DNA from 2 places in the Bradyrhizobium sp. SZCCHNS3016 genome. Region 1 is predicted to be linked to the other one. Evidence: predicted binding sites of a transcription regulator. Region 1 holds the regulator's gene; the other holds the start of a gene.
The links. Region 1 encodes PhoB, which activates phosphate uptake and scavenging genes when phosphate is short. Its sites were predicted from a motif close to TGTCATNNANCTGTCAT; they were not measured.

Region 1 (7,110 bases):
TCCGGGGGAGGGGCACTACCGGGGTTGAGGCGTGTCCAAGGAACAGGGGGCAGAATTGGCAGAGATGGCGGTTCAGACCGAAGTCAGCGATATCGCGGCCGCTGCCGGACCCTATGACCGGGCACGCGCGCTCAACGCCTTCAAGCTCGGCGACGTGACCTTCTATTGGATCACGCGGCTGTCCGCGATCTCCGTCCTGTTGATCCTGGGCGGCATCATCCTGTCGCTCATCGTCGGCGCATGGCCGGCCATGAGAGAATATGGCTTCGAATTCCTGTGGACGCGGCGCTGGGCGCCGTCGGCCGATCCGCCGGTGCTCGGCGCGCTCGGCCCGATCTACGGCACCTTGGTCACGTCCTTCATCGCGATGCTGATCGCCATTCCGGTCGGTCTGGGCATTGCGATCTTCCTCACCGAGCTGTGCCCGCAATGGCTGCGCCGTCCGATCGGACTTGCCATCGAGCTGCTCGCCGGCATTCCTTCGATCATCTACGGCATGTGGGGCTTCTTCGTGCTGGGGCCGTTCCTGGCCTATACGTTTCAGCCGTTCATGATCAATCTCTGCGCCGGCATCCCCGTGCTGCAGGACATCTTCGCCGGTCCGCCGTCCTATCTCAGCCTGTTCAACGCCTCGCTGATCCTGGCGATCATGGTGCTGCCGTTCATCACCTCGATCTCGGTCGACGTGTTCAAGACCGTCCCGCCAGTGCTGAAGGAAGCCGCCTACGGGGTCGGCTGCACCACCTGGGAGGTCGTGCGCAGCGTCGTCATTCCCTACACCCGCGTCGGCGTCATCGGCGGCGTCATGCTGGCGCTGGGCCGTGCGCTCGGCGAAACGATGGCGGTGACCTTCATCATCGGCAACTCGTTCCGGATCTCATCCTCGATCTTCGCGCCGGGCACCACGATCTCGGCCGCCATCGCCTCCGAATTCCAGGAGAGCGACGGGCTGCACCAGTCGAGCCTGATCCTGCTCGGCCTGCTGCTGTTCGTGCTCACCTTCTTCGTGCTGGCGAGCGCGCGGCTGATGCTCATGCGACTCGAAGCCAAGGCGGGAAAATAAGCCATGTCAAGCGCTGACACGCTTACACTCGATGCGCAGGTCAATCCGATCTATGCGCGCCGGCGCCGCAGGGACATCGTGATCCGCGGCCTCTGCGTCGCCGCCGCGATGTTCGGCGTCACCTGGCTGGCGCTGATCCTGTTCACGCTGTTCTATAACGGACTCGCCGGCCTCAGCCTGCAGGTTTTTGCCGCCGACACGCCGCCGCCTGGCTCCAGCGAAGGCGGCCTGCGCAACGCCATCGTCGGCTCCTTGATCATGACGATCATCGGCGTCGGCATCGGCGCGCCGCTCGGCCTGTTCGCCGGCACCTATCTCGCCGAATACGGCCGCAATGACCGCCTGACCTCGGTGATCCGCTTCATCAACGACATCCTGCTGTCGGCGCCCTCGATCATCATCGGCCTGTTCATCTATGGTGCGGTCGTGGTGCCGATGGGCGGCTTCTCGGCACTCGCGGGTTCCCTTGCATTGGCGGTCATCGTGATCCCGGTGGTGCTGCGCACCACCGAGGACATGCTGCTGCTCGTGCCCAACCCGCTGCGCGAGGCGGCGTCTGCGCTCGGCCTGCCGCGCTCGCTGGTGATCCGCCGCATCGCCTATCGGGCGGCGCGCTCGGGCCTCATCACCGGCGTGCTGCTCGCCACCGCCCGCGTCGCCGGCGAGACCGCGCCTCTGCTGTTCACCGCACTGTCGAACCAGTTCTGGAGCCTCAACCTCTCCAAGACGATGGCGAACCTGCCCGTCACCATCAACAATTTCGTCCAGAGCCCTTATGCCTATTGGAAGCAACTGGCCTGGAGCGGAGCCCTTCTCATCACTCTGGCCGTGCTCGCCCTGAACATCGGTGCACGCATTCTCGGCGCCGAGAGGAACACCAAATGACCGAACTGTCCGTCTCCGTCAGTCAGCCCAATCACGCTCTTCACGGCAAGGCGCTTCCGGATGCGCCGGCCAAGGTGACTGCGCGCAACCTCAACTTCTACTACGGCGACCATCACGCGCTGAAGAACATCAACCTGTCGCTGGGCACCAACCGCGTCACCGCGTTCATCGGCCCGTCCGGCTGCGGCAAGTCCACGCTGCTGCGCATCTTCAACCGGATGTACGATCTCTATCCGGGCCAGCGCGCGACCGGGCAGCTGATGCTCGACAACACCAACATCCTCGATCCCAAGCTCGATCTGAATCTGCTGCGCGCCCGGGTCGGCATGGTGTTCCAGAAGCCGACGCCGTTCCCGATGACGATCTACGAGAACATCGCCTTCGGCATCCGCCTCTATGAGAAGATCTCCAAGTCGGAGATGGACGACCGGGTCGAGAAGGCGCTGCGCGGCGGCGCGCTGTGGAACGAGGTCAAGGACAAGCTCAACGCCTCGGGCCTGTCGCTGTCCGGCGGCCAGCAGCAGCGACTGTGCATCGCGCGCACCGTGGCGGTCCGGCCGGAGGTGATCTTGTTCGACGAGCCGTGCTCGGCGCTCGATCCGATCTCGACCGCCAAGGTCGAGGAGCTGATCCAGGAGCTCGCCGAAAACTATACGATCGCCATCGTGACGCATAACATGCAGCAGGCGGCGCGCGTCTCCGACAAGACCGCCTTCATGTATCTCGGCGAGCTGATCGAGTTCGACGACACCAGCAAGATCTTCACCTCGCCGAGTGATCGGCGGACCCAGGATTACATCACCGGCCGGTTCGGCTGACGCCGACGACATTGTCTTCAGGAGATCATCATGGCCAGTGAACATACCGCCAAGGCGTTCGACAGCGATCTGCAGGACCTCACCCGTCTGGTATCGGAGATGGGCGGCCTCGCGGAGCGGCTGATCGTCGATTCCGTCGATGCGCTGGTGCGGCGCGACATCGCGCTCGGCCAGAAGGTGGTCGCCACCGACGCCGAGGTCGACAAGCTGCAGCGCATCATCGAGGAGCGCGCCGTGCTCACGATCGCCCGTCGCCAGCCGATGGCGGTCGACCTGCGCGAGATCGTCGGCGCGATGCGCGTGGCGACCGATCTGGAGCGCATCGGCGACCTCGCCAAGAACATCGGCAAGCGCGTCGCCGCGCTGGAAAGCGACTTCCATCCGCTGAAGCTGATCCGCGGCCTCGAGCACATGACCGATCTCGTGCAGTCGCAGGTCAAGACGGTGCTGGACGCCTATGCCGCGCATGACCTGCCGGCGGCGATGACGGTGTGGAAGGGCGACGAGGAGGTCGACGCGATCTGCACGTCGCTGTTCCGCGAGCTCCTGACCTACATGATGGAGGATCCGCGCAACATCTCGTTCTGCATCCACCTGATGTTCTGCGCCAAGAACATCGAGCGGATCGGCGATCACGCGACCAACATCGCCGAGACGGTGTTCTATATGATCGAAGGCCAGCAGATCATGGACAAGCGCCCGAAGGGCGACATGACGAGCTTCGCATCGACGATTCCCGGTAACTAAGAGAGACGGTTCAGACATGGGCGCCCGAATTCTGGTGGTGGAGGACGAGGAGGCGCTGACGACGCTGCTGCGCTACAACCTCGAGGCCGAAGGCTACGAGGTCGAGACCGTGGCGCGCGGCGACGAGGCCGACACGCGGCTCAAGGAGCGCGTTCCGGATCTCGTCGTGCTCGACTGGATGCTGCCGGGCCTCTCCGGCATCGAGCTGTGCCGCCGCCTGCGCGCGCGCTCCGAGACCCGGCAACTGCCGATCATCATGCTGACGGCGCGCGGCGAGGAGAGCGAGCGCGTGCGCGGACTCGCCACTGGCGCCGACGACTACATCGTCAAGCCGTTCTCGGTGCCGGAGCTCCTGGCGCGCGTGAAAGGCCTACTGCGGCGGGCGAGCCCGGAGCGGCTGGCGACCGTGCTGTCCTATGGCGACATCGAGCTCGACCGCGAGAAGCGCCGCGTGGCGCGCTCGGGGCGGCCGATCGATCTCGGCCCGACCGAATACCGCCTGCTCGAATTCTTCCTCGAGCACCCCGGCCGCGTGTTCAGCCGCGAACAGCTGCTCGATAGCGTCTGGGGCCGCGACATCTACATCGACGAGCGCACCGTCGACGTCCATATCGGCCGCCTGCGCAAGCTGCTCAATCCCGGCCGCGAGCAGGACCCGATCCGCACGGTGCGCGGCGCCGGTTATGCGCTCGATGACCGCTTCGCCAAGAGCGAGCAGGTGTAAGGGGCGATCCGGCGTGAGCACGAAGCAGGTGTGAGGCGCGAGGCGGCCCGATTGAGGAGATCGCGGTCCGCTTTCCGCCACGCCGCCGCCGTCTTGATCGTGTCTGCTTCGTGGCCCGTCACGATGTTTCGGTCCCAGCGGACGCCCTTGATCAAGACCATCATCATATCTCTTGCCGTGCTGCTCGGCGGCGCGGCGGGCGCCCCGGCCGCCGAGCTCGAAGACGCGGTCGCGGCGGCAGGCAACGGGCAGCATGCGGCGGCGATGCGACGGCTGCTGCCGCTGGCCGCCAAGGGCGATGCGCGGGCGCAGTTCGACGTCGGCTTCATGCAGGCGTTCGGCTGGGGCGTGCCGCGTAATCCGAGCGAGGCGCTGGCCTGGTACCGCAAGGCCGCCGATCAGGGGCTCGCCGTCGCGCAACATTATCTCGGCATCGCCTACGTCAATGGCGAGGGTGTTGCCTCGAACTACGGCGAAGCCAGTCGCTGGTTCAGCCGCGCGGCGGCGCAGGGCTTTGCGCAGTCGCAATACATGCTCGGCCTGATGCTGCTCGACGGCCGTGGCGCGAAGCAGGACGTCGTGCAGGGTTATGCCTGGCTGGTGATGGCCGGCCGCAACGGCGTGCGATCGGCCGGCCGCGACGTGCAGCGGGTCAAGTTGACCGAGCCGCAGCGCGTCCAGGCCCAGAGCGCCATTGCGTCCTGGCAGCCGAAACCGGAATCGGCGGATGCGGGCATTGCCACTCCGCGTCCGGAGCAACTGCTCGGGCTCGATCGCCACATCGGCGAGGTCGTCGATCCCACCTCCTGGCCGGCGTCGTCGATCGGCGTCGTCACCGTCGCGCAATACTCGAGCGGCGGCTGGTGCACCGGCACGCTGGTCGCGCCGCGCGTCGTGCTCACCGCGGCGCATTGCGTGTTCAACGGCGTGGCGCAGGTCAGCCCCGGCAACGTCCGCTTCCTGGCCGGCATGAACCGGGGCACGCCGGCGGCATCGTCGGTCGCCGACAAGCTGATCGTGGCGCCGGACTTTGTCCCGATCCAGCACGACAGGTGGTCGCTCGACCGCTCGCCCGCCGATTGGGCGTTGATCGTGCTGAAGGACGCGCTGCCGTCGAAGCCGGTCGCGGTCAAGGCGCTGACGCGCGAGGAATTGCAGGCTGCGACATCGGCCGGAACCATCTCCGAGATCGGCTATGGCCAGGAGCGGCGCTATTCGCCGACCGGCCAGCGCAATTGCAGCGCCGGCATGACCAAGGACGGGATGCTGCTGACGGTGCATTGCCTCGCCAATTTCGGCTATTCCGGCTCCCCCATCCTCGCCGAAGTCGGCGGACAGCCGGCCGTGGTCGGCATCTTCTCGGCGTTCCACGAGGAGACCCGGCTGATGTTCGCCGCCCCCGCGAGCCAGTTCGAGACGGTCGTGCGGCGCGAGATCGCGGCACAGAGTGCCTCGGCGCGGTGAGCGAAGGAGGGGGCGAGAGGGACGAGGTCCCCGCCGCTGGTCATGTTCTGTGCGTGACTGGATAGCGGGTTGCCAAGCGAGAGGGCGGTCCGGGAAGCGCCACCCAGGTTTTCCTGCAGCTTTCGCCTGCAGCGGGGCCTTACCGAACTGGCCTGGCTCTTGCTACAGTCTGAGTATGACGATTGTTCCAATTGATCATCCTCGGGCCGCGCGGCTGCTGTGGTGGCGGTCGCAGCCCGGCCGCAACGTTGCGCTCGTCGGCGGGCTGGTCGCCGCCAACGCGCTCGCCTGGGCCTGGGCGTTCGCGCTCTACGCCGACCGGCCCGCCATCGTCGGCACCGCGATGCTGGCCTGGCTGCTCGGACTGCGCCATGCGGTCGATGCGGATCACATCGCGGCGATCGACAACGTCGTGCGGAAGCTGGTGCAGGACGGTAGCGCCCCGCGCGCCGCCGGCCTCTATTTTGCGCTCGGCCATTCCAGCGTCGTCGTCATAGCCACCATCGTCGTGAGCCTCATCGCCGGCGCCGACCTCCTGGATGAAGAGAGCGCGATCAGGGCGATCGGCGGCGTCATCGGCACGTCGGTATCGGCCGGCTTCCTGCTGCTGATCGCGTTGGCGAACCTCATTCTGTTCGTGAACCTCTGGCGCCGCACGGCACAGCCACAGTCCGAGATGGAAACAGCCGGAAACACCGGACGGGGCATCCTCATCCGCCTGCTGAGCCCCGTGCTCCGCCTGGTGGGACGCGCCTGGCACATGTATCCGCTCGGTTTCCTGTTCGGTCTCGGCTTCGACACCGCGAGCGAGATCGGGCTTCTCAGCCTGTCGGCGACCGAGGCTGCGCGCGGCGCGAGCCTCGCCCATGTGCTGGTATTCCCGGCGCTGTTCGCGGCTGCGATGGCCACTGTCGACACCGCCGACAGCATGCTGATGGTCGGCGCCTATCGCTGGGCGCTGACCGATCCCGCACGCAAGCTGCGCTATAACCTCGTGATCACCGGCGCATCCGTTGCGATCGCGCTGGTGATCGGCAGCTTCGAGGCGTTCACGCTGTTGGCGCCGCGGCTTGGCCTGACGGGGGGATGGGCTGACGTCGCCACCGCGCTGGGCGACGATGTCACCAATCTCGGGCTCGTCGCGATCGGCCTGTTCGGACTGATCTGGGCGGTCGCCAGGCTGCTCGGTCGCAGCCAGCGCGGTTCCGAGGCGACGCCCGGCGAAGCGCTTGCCAGCGTTCGTGCGGGGGCGCTAAACCCGCCAGCGATACGAAGCGGAACGCATGAGACGGGCTAGGAGCGGGGCCTCATGATGGTCGGCTCGGAGGGAACGATCAGGATGCTGTGGCTGCAGGGCGCGAGCTGCGGCGGCTGCACGATGTCGATCCTGGAAAGCGGCGCGTCCGGCT
Region 2 (7,110 bases), 410 kb from region 1:
ATGCCACCGGAATAGGTCCGCGGCGCATCGTCGATACGGGCGACGTCGATCTCCACGCGCGCGAGCCATGACGAGGCGGTCTGCCTGATCCGGCCATAGTTATTCCAGCCGACCGCCATCAGCCGCTCGCCGACATTGGCGCCCGCCGAAACCGCCATGCGCAGGCCTTGCGCCGGGTCCTGATGGACATAGCCCCAATCGGTGCGGAATAGAAAACGGCGTTCGGCCTCGCCGAGCCCGGCAAGATCGCGCAGCACCCCGTCACGCATCCGATAGGACACGCGGCCAGCCGTCGGCGCCAGTTGCGCCGACAACATCTGCAAGAGTGTCGATTTGCCCGAGCCTGACTCGCCGACGATGGCGAGCACCTCGCCGGGATAGAGCACGAAGGAGACATCGCGGCATGCCGCCAACCGGCCATAGCTCTTTGCAAGCCCTTCGGCGACGAGCAGCGGCTGATCGGAGGCTCTGATCATCTCAGCCATGGGCGCTCTCCTTGTGCGGGGCGGCGCTCTGCGCGCCACGATGTCCGGACGCCTGGCGGCCCTCGCAGTAATCGGTATCGGAACACACGAACATGCGGCTGCCCTTGTCGTCGGTCACGATCTCGTCCAGATAGGAATCCTCCGCGCCGCACAGCGCGCAGGGCGCGTCGAACTTGTAGCGCGTGAACGGATGGTCCTCGAAATCCAGCGAGACGACCGACGTATAGGGTGGAATGGCGTAGATTCGCTTCTCGCGTCCCGCGCCGAACAATTGCAGCGCAGGGCAATTGTCCATCTTGGGATTGTCAAACTTCGGCGTCGGCGACGGGTCCATCACGTAGCGCGCATTGACCTTGACCGGATAGGCGTAGGAGGTCGCGATGTGACCGAAGCGTGCGATGTCCTCATAGAGCTTGACGTGCATCAGGCCATATTCGGCGAGCGCGTGCATGCGGCGGGTCTCGGTCTCGCGCGGCTCGAGAAAGCGCAGCGGCTCCGGGATCGGCACCTGATAGACCAGCACCTGCCCCTCGTGAAGCGGCGCCTCGGGAATTCGGTGACGGGTCTGAATCACGCTCGCCTCTTCCGTCGATGTCGTGGTCGCGACGCCCGCGGTCTTGGCGAAGAACTTGCGAATCGAGATCGCATTTGTCGTATCGTCCGAGCCCTGGTCGATGACCTTGAGCACGTCGTCGGGACCGAGAATGGCGGCGGTGACCTGCACGCCGCCGGTGCCCCAGCCATAGGGCATCGGCATCTCGCGGCTCGCGAACGGCACCTGATAGCCGGGAATCGCGATCGCCTTCAGGATCGCGCGGCGGATCATCCGCTTGGTCTGCTCGTCGAGATAAGCGAAGTTGTACGTCGGCGCGTTCATTCCGCAGCTTCCTTCAATTCAGGAGCGGCATTGGCCTCAGCGAACTCCTGGCGCAGCTTGCGCAGCAGTCCGAGCTCGGACTGGAAGTCGACATAATGCGGCAGCTTCAGATGCTCGACGAACCCGGTCGCTTGCACGTTGTCGGAGTGCGACATCACGAACTCCTCATCCTGCGCCGGCGCGACCATGTCCTCGCCGAGCTCGCGCGCCCGCAAGGCGCGGTCGACGAGGGCCATCGACATGGTCTTGCGCTCGCTCTGCCCGAAGGCGAGGCCATAGCCGCGCGTGAAGCACGGCGGCTCGGTGGCCGACCCCTTGAACTGGTTCACCATCTGGCATTCGGTCAGCTCGACCGATCCGAGCGGCACCGCAAAGCCGATCTCCTCGGCCAAGAACTCGACCTCGACTTCGCCGAAGCGGATTTCGCCGGCAAAGGGATGGTTGCGGCCATAGCCGCGCTGGGTCGAGTAGCCGAGCGCGAGCAGAAACCCCTCGTCACCGCGTGCGAGATTCTGCAACCGCAGATCACGATCGGCGGGAAAGCCTAGGGGATCGCGGGTGAGATCGCCGACCGGCGCGCCAACCTCGGCTTGCGGCGACGGCTCGATCAACCCGTCCTGGCCGAGAATGTCGGTGACACGTGGCGTCGGCGCATTCGGCGCCTCGGCACGGACCGGCGGCTCCGGCTCGCCGCCTGCCGCCAACTGCGGATCGAGCAGCCGATGCGTATAGTCGAAGGTCGGCCCGAGCACCTGGCCGCCGGGAATGTCCTTGAAGGTCGACGAGACGCGCCGCTGCACCCGCATCGCGCCGGTGTCGACCGGCTCGCTTGCGCCGAAGCGCGGCAAGGTCGCGCGGAAGGCGCGCACCAGGAAGATCGCCTCGATCAGATCACCGCGCGCCTGCTTGATTGCGAGCGCCGCGAGCTCGCGGTCGTACAGCGAGCCCTCGCTCATCACACGATCGACGGCAAGCCCCAACTGCTCGGAGATCTGCGCCAGTGACAGCTCCGGCACATCGCGATCACCCCGGCGCTCGTGCGCCAGCAGCCGGTGCGCGTTCTCGATGGCGCGTTCGCCACCCTTGACGGCGACATACATGCCTCACTCTCCTGCGGAAACGAGTCGGGTCGTTCGCGGGATGGCGACGATGGACGAGCCATCGACCAGCACCACATCGACACCACGCGGAAACAGCTTCTCATTGATCGACAGCCGCTCGAACAGGTCGACGGGCGCGACCGTTGCACAGAGCGACGTCGCCCCGTCGATGCCCGGACCGCGCAGCTTCAACGCCGGCCCTCGGGACAAGCTCGGCACCTGCAGGATCAGCGTCGTCGAGCGATCGGGGTACTCAGCACTGCCGAGCGCGAATGAGCTCGGAGAAGGCAGCGCTTGCGGCTCCGCGACCAGCGCAAAACTGGCGAGCGCGGCATCGGCGACGATCGGCGCCCCGGTGTGAAACTTGAGCCAGGCGCCGACCTCGGGCGTGCCGGCGAGCGGCGCATCGAGCCAGATCGGCGTATCGTGATCGAACAGCGTCAACGCGATCGCGGCGGCACCAGGCATCAAGGACGAGGGCCGGCCGACATTGACCTCGACCTGCCGCACATTTCCCGGACGCGCCATGGCCTCCATGACGGTACGGAAGGTCGATTGCGCGGACAGAACATTGTCGGCGAAACCGTGTTGCAGATCGGAAGCGGCAGCAGCCATCAGCCTTCTCCTCGCACCATCGTATAGAAATCGACACGCGTGGCCGCAGCCTCCTCTGCGCGGCGCTCGCGCGAAGTGCGCATCTGCGCCTGCAGCGGCGCAACCACCTGCGTCTCGATCGATCGCGTGTGGCTTGATGACTGGATCATCGCGTCACACAGCGCCATCAAACGCGCCTTGGCGGCGTCGCGTCCCAGCACATAGCCGAACCCGACCTCGCCGCTCTCCAGCCGCACCGCGGCGCGCGACACCGTCGCCTCGCCGACATTGAACGGCGCTCCATCACCGCCGATCCGGCCCCGCAGCATCACGAGGCCATTCTCCGCCGGGCGCAGGTCGCGATGCTCAGGCAGCGCGAGGCCATCGAGCCTGGCGCGGATGTCCGCATGCGAGGCATGCGCCAATACCCGCATCGCCGCCCTGCGCCGGTCCTGCATCGCCGTCTCGCCGTCCATCTTCATCCCGATCTTGCCGTCGCGAAGTTGTCTATGTTAATAGACAACTTCGTACCGAAGCGCCATGACTGTTTTATGACATGGACGTGATTTTGAGGCCGGACAGCGGGGAGCCGCGATGAGCATGCTGGGCGCCGATTCGGGCGTGGCGCTGTGGCGGCGGGTGGCCGACGGCATCGAGCGCGACATCGCCGACGGCCGCTTCGCCGCCGGCGCGCGCCTGCCCGGCGAGACCGAGATCGCCGAAACCTACCGCGTCAACCGTCATACGGTACGGCGCGCGCTCGCCACCTTGGCAGAGCGCGGTCTCGTGCGCGCCGAGCGCGGCAGCGGCACCTATGTCGAAGCGCCTCGTCTGTCATATCCCCTGAGATCGCGAACCAGGTTCTCCGAGATCGTGGGCGCCGGCGGGCGTGAGCCGCGCGGGCAGTTGATCGCAGCGTCCGAAGAGTCCGCGACGCGCGAACTCGCGCGCGAGCTGCGATTGAAGACGGGTGCTCCGCTGGTCCGAATTGATGCACTGCGTCTTGCCGACAAGACCCCCATCTGCGTCAGCACGTCCTGGCTGTCGTCCGAGCGATTTCCCGAGGCCGGTCACATCTTCGCGTCGGTCCGCTCGATGACGGCGCTGCTCGCGCATTACGGCATTCGCGACTATCGCCGCGGTGCGACCAGGATCACGGCAGCCATCGCCGATGCGAGCGACGCCGCACGGCTCGACCTCGCGCTGGGCCGTCCGGTGCTGGTGGTCGACAGCACCGACATCGATGCCGATGGGACGCCGCTCGTCAGCAAGCGCTCGCGCTTCGCCGCAGAGCGCGTGACCTTCGAGGTCGAGAGCTAGACCAGACGTCCATCGCTTTGTCGCGTCCTTGCGCGCTCAGTCGATGAGCGTGCCATCTTGATTGAAGAACGGATGCGGCCCGTCGAAATCTCCGATCGGCATCTGATGCGTGACGACCGTTCCAAATCCCGGTCCTGGAAACCAGGCATGAAGGTGAAAGGCCGGCGGCTCGATCCGGAAGGATGGCGGGCGAAGCTGGGACAGGTCGAGCGCGACGGCATGGTTCGGCGCCGGGCAGATCGTGCAGGGGATGCCGGCAAACCGGGTCAGCGTCGCGCGATGAACGTGACCGCATCCGATCAGTTGCACCCGCGGATGGCGCGTGAGGATGGCCGCGAGATCGTCGGCGTTGCGCAGGTTCTGCCGGTCCATGTGCCAGATGCCAGTGGCGAACGGCGGGTGGTGCAGAAACAGCAGGGCCGGCCTTTCGCTTGATCCGGACAGCGCGGCGTCGAGCCATTGCAGACTCGCTTCATCGAGCTCGCCATGCGGATGGCCGGGCACGCTGGAATCGAGCAGAAGCAGATCGAGATCGGCCAACTCCACGCACCGGTTCAGCGGACCGGTGGGTTGACCATGCAGAGCATCCGGAAACGCCGCGCGCATCAGCTCGCGTGAATCGTGATTGCCGGGCACGGCGACGAATGGAGTTTCGAGCTCGGCGAGAAGATCCTTGAGATGAGCGTACTCGGCCGACGACGGCGTATCGACGAGATCGCCCGAGATCACCACCAGATCGAGCTTCGGCTCGAACCGGTTGAGCTCCGTGATGCAACGGGCCAGCGCGCGCGCCGTATCGACCCGGCGGTAGGCGAGCCGGCCGGGCGCCTTGATGTGCAGATCGGAAATCTGTGCGATGGTGACGGGACTCTTGGTCATCAGCAGATCAGCCTTTCTCCGGCAACAGCCGAATGGAGTCCGGTGCAATCCGCAGGCCGATCCGCTCTCCCGCAGCGAGCCTGATCGAATTCGGCGCGTCCACGGTCAGTGCAATTGAGGCGGCGTCGCGGACGATGATCCGCTGCCGGTCGCCGACAAAGCGGACGCTGTCGACGACGCCAGTCAGACTCGATGCCGCGGCATCGACGATCCCGATCGTTTCCGGCCGAACCATCGCCACCGCCAGGTTACATGGACCGGGATCGGCGATCGGCTGCCGACCTCCCGGCAGAACGAGCTGGGCGCCGTCGATCGGCGCCTCGATGATGTTGGCCGCGCCGACGAACTCCGCGACGAATCGATCGGCGGGCGAGAAATAGATCTCGCGCGGCGTCCCGATCTGAGCGATGGCGCCCTTGCGCATCACGACGATGCGGTCGCCGAGCTCCATGGCTTCAGCCTGGTCATGCGTGACGTAGATCGCCGTGATGCCGAGCGTGCGCAACAAGCCGTTGAGCTCACCGCGCAGGCGCTCTCGCAAGGCCGCATCGAGCGCGGTGAGCGGCTCATCGAGCAGCAGCACGCTCGGCCGTATCGCGACCGCGCGCGCCAGCGCGACGCGCTGGCGCTGGCCGCCCGAGAGCTGATCGATTCGCCGATCTTCGAGGCCGGCGAGGTTGGTCAGCGTGACTAGCTCCGCGACCCGCGCGGCGCGCTCCGGCTTGGGCACGCCGCGGATCTTGAGCCCGTAGCCGATATTGTCCGCGACGGTCATGTTGGGGAACAGCGCGTAGGATTGAAACACCATGCCGACATTGCGCTTCTCGATCGGCTGCCTCGTCAGATCCTTGCCGCCGAACAGCACGCGCCCGCCCGCATCGGGTGTTTCGAGCCCGGCCACGATCCGCAGCAGCGTGGTCTTGCCGCAGCCGGACGGCCCCAACAGCACCAGCGTCTCGCTCTGCGCGATGTCGAGCGTGGCGCGCGCGAGCGCGCAGGTCCCGTCGGCAAAGGTCTTGCCGCAATTCTCCACCTTGAGGGCGGCTCCATGCCGGGTCATCGGGCTCACCTCAGGCTTCCTCTCTCGCCGATCCACTGCATCGCCACGAGCAGCGGAATGATCATCACGAAGAAGATCAGCGTGTAGGCGGATGCGACCTCCAGCCGCATCGATGCGTAGCTGTCGGCGAGGCCGACCGGCAGCGTCTTGGTCAGCGGCGTATGCAACATCCAGGTCAGGTTGAATTCTCCGAGAGATAGCGTCACCACCATGAGGCTGCCCGCCAGGATGCCGGGCGCGGCGTTGGGAACGATGACGTCGATGAAGCGGCGCCATGGCGCGGCTCCGACCGATGCGGCACCTTCGTCGAGCGACTTCACGTCGATCGTCGAGAACACCGCCATGACGGACCGCACCATGAATGGCATCGTAAAGATCACGTGCCCGGCGAGGATGAACAGCCATGAGCGGCGGAAGCTGCCGAAGCCACCATAGGTGAGTAGCAGCGCCAGCGCGATGGCGAGCCCGGGAATCGCGAGCGGCAAGGTGATGATCTCCTCGACCAGCCGCGCCAGCCGTCCGCCGCGAACGTAGAGCGCGTAGGCAGCGGGAACACCGACCACGAGCGTGACCGCCAGCGTGCCCAGCGCGATCAGGGTCGATGCCATGATCGTGCCCGCGTAGAGCTCCCAGACCTGGGCCACCCACTGCAGCGTCACGCCGGATTGAATGCCGCGGAAGTAGTTGACGGTCACGCCCGCGGCGATCGAAAGGCCGGCCGGCACGGCCAGGAAGGCGGCGACGAGCAGTGTGAACAGCAGTTGAAGAATGAAGACGGCTCTGTCGCGCACGTGC

Region 2: phnF (phosphonate metabolism transcriptional regulator PhnF) is a predicted target of PhoB. The motif match lies at 3,597-3,613, and genes of this name have one in related genera.

What each region holds. Positions count from the first base shown of each region.
Region 1 covers NZ_JAUETE010000001.1:325,213-332,322, forward strand. Annotated here, with positions in the region: gene pstC (phosphate ABC transporter permease subunit PstC) at 65-1,063, shown strand; gene pstA (phosphate ABC transporter permease PstA) at 1,067-1,948, shown strand; gene pstB (phosphate ABC transporter ATP-binding protein PstB) at 1,945-2,766, shown strand; gene phoU (phosphate signaling complex protein PhoU) at 2,797-3,513, shown strand; gene phoB (phosphate regulon transcriptional regulator PhoB) at 3,530-4,237, shown strand; gene QW881_RS01565 (trypsin-like serine protease) at 4,385-5,701, shown strand; gene QW881_RS01570 (HoxN/HupN/NixA family nickel/cobalt transporter) at 5,877-6,998, shown strand; gene QW881_RS01575 (HupU protein) at 7,014-7,110, shown strand, end outside.
Region 2 covers NZ_JAUETE010000001.1:736,551-743,660, reverse strand. Annotated here, with positions in the region: gene phnK (phosphonate C-P lyase system protein PhnK) at 1-485, opposite strand, end outside; gene QW881_RS03580 (alpha-D-ribose 1-methylphosphonate 5-phosphate C-P-lyase PhnJ) at 478-1,362, opposite strand; gene QW881_RS03575 (carbon-phosphorus lyase complex subunit PhnI) at 1,359-2,462, opposite strand; gene phnH (phosphonate C-P lyase system protein PhnH) at 2,466-3,077, opposite strand; gene phnG (phosphonate C-P lyase system protein PhnG) at 3,077-3,532, opposite strand; gene phnF (phosphonate metabolism transcriptional regulator PhnF) at 3,651-4,376, shown strand; gene QW881_RS03555 (phosphodiesterase) at 4,413-5,255, opposite strand; gene QW881_RS03550 (ABC transporter ATP-binding protein) at 5,263-6,315, opposite strand; gene QW881_RS03545 (ABC transporter permease) at 6,321-7,106, opposite strand.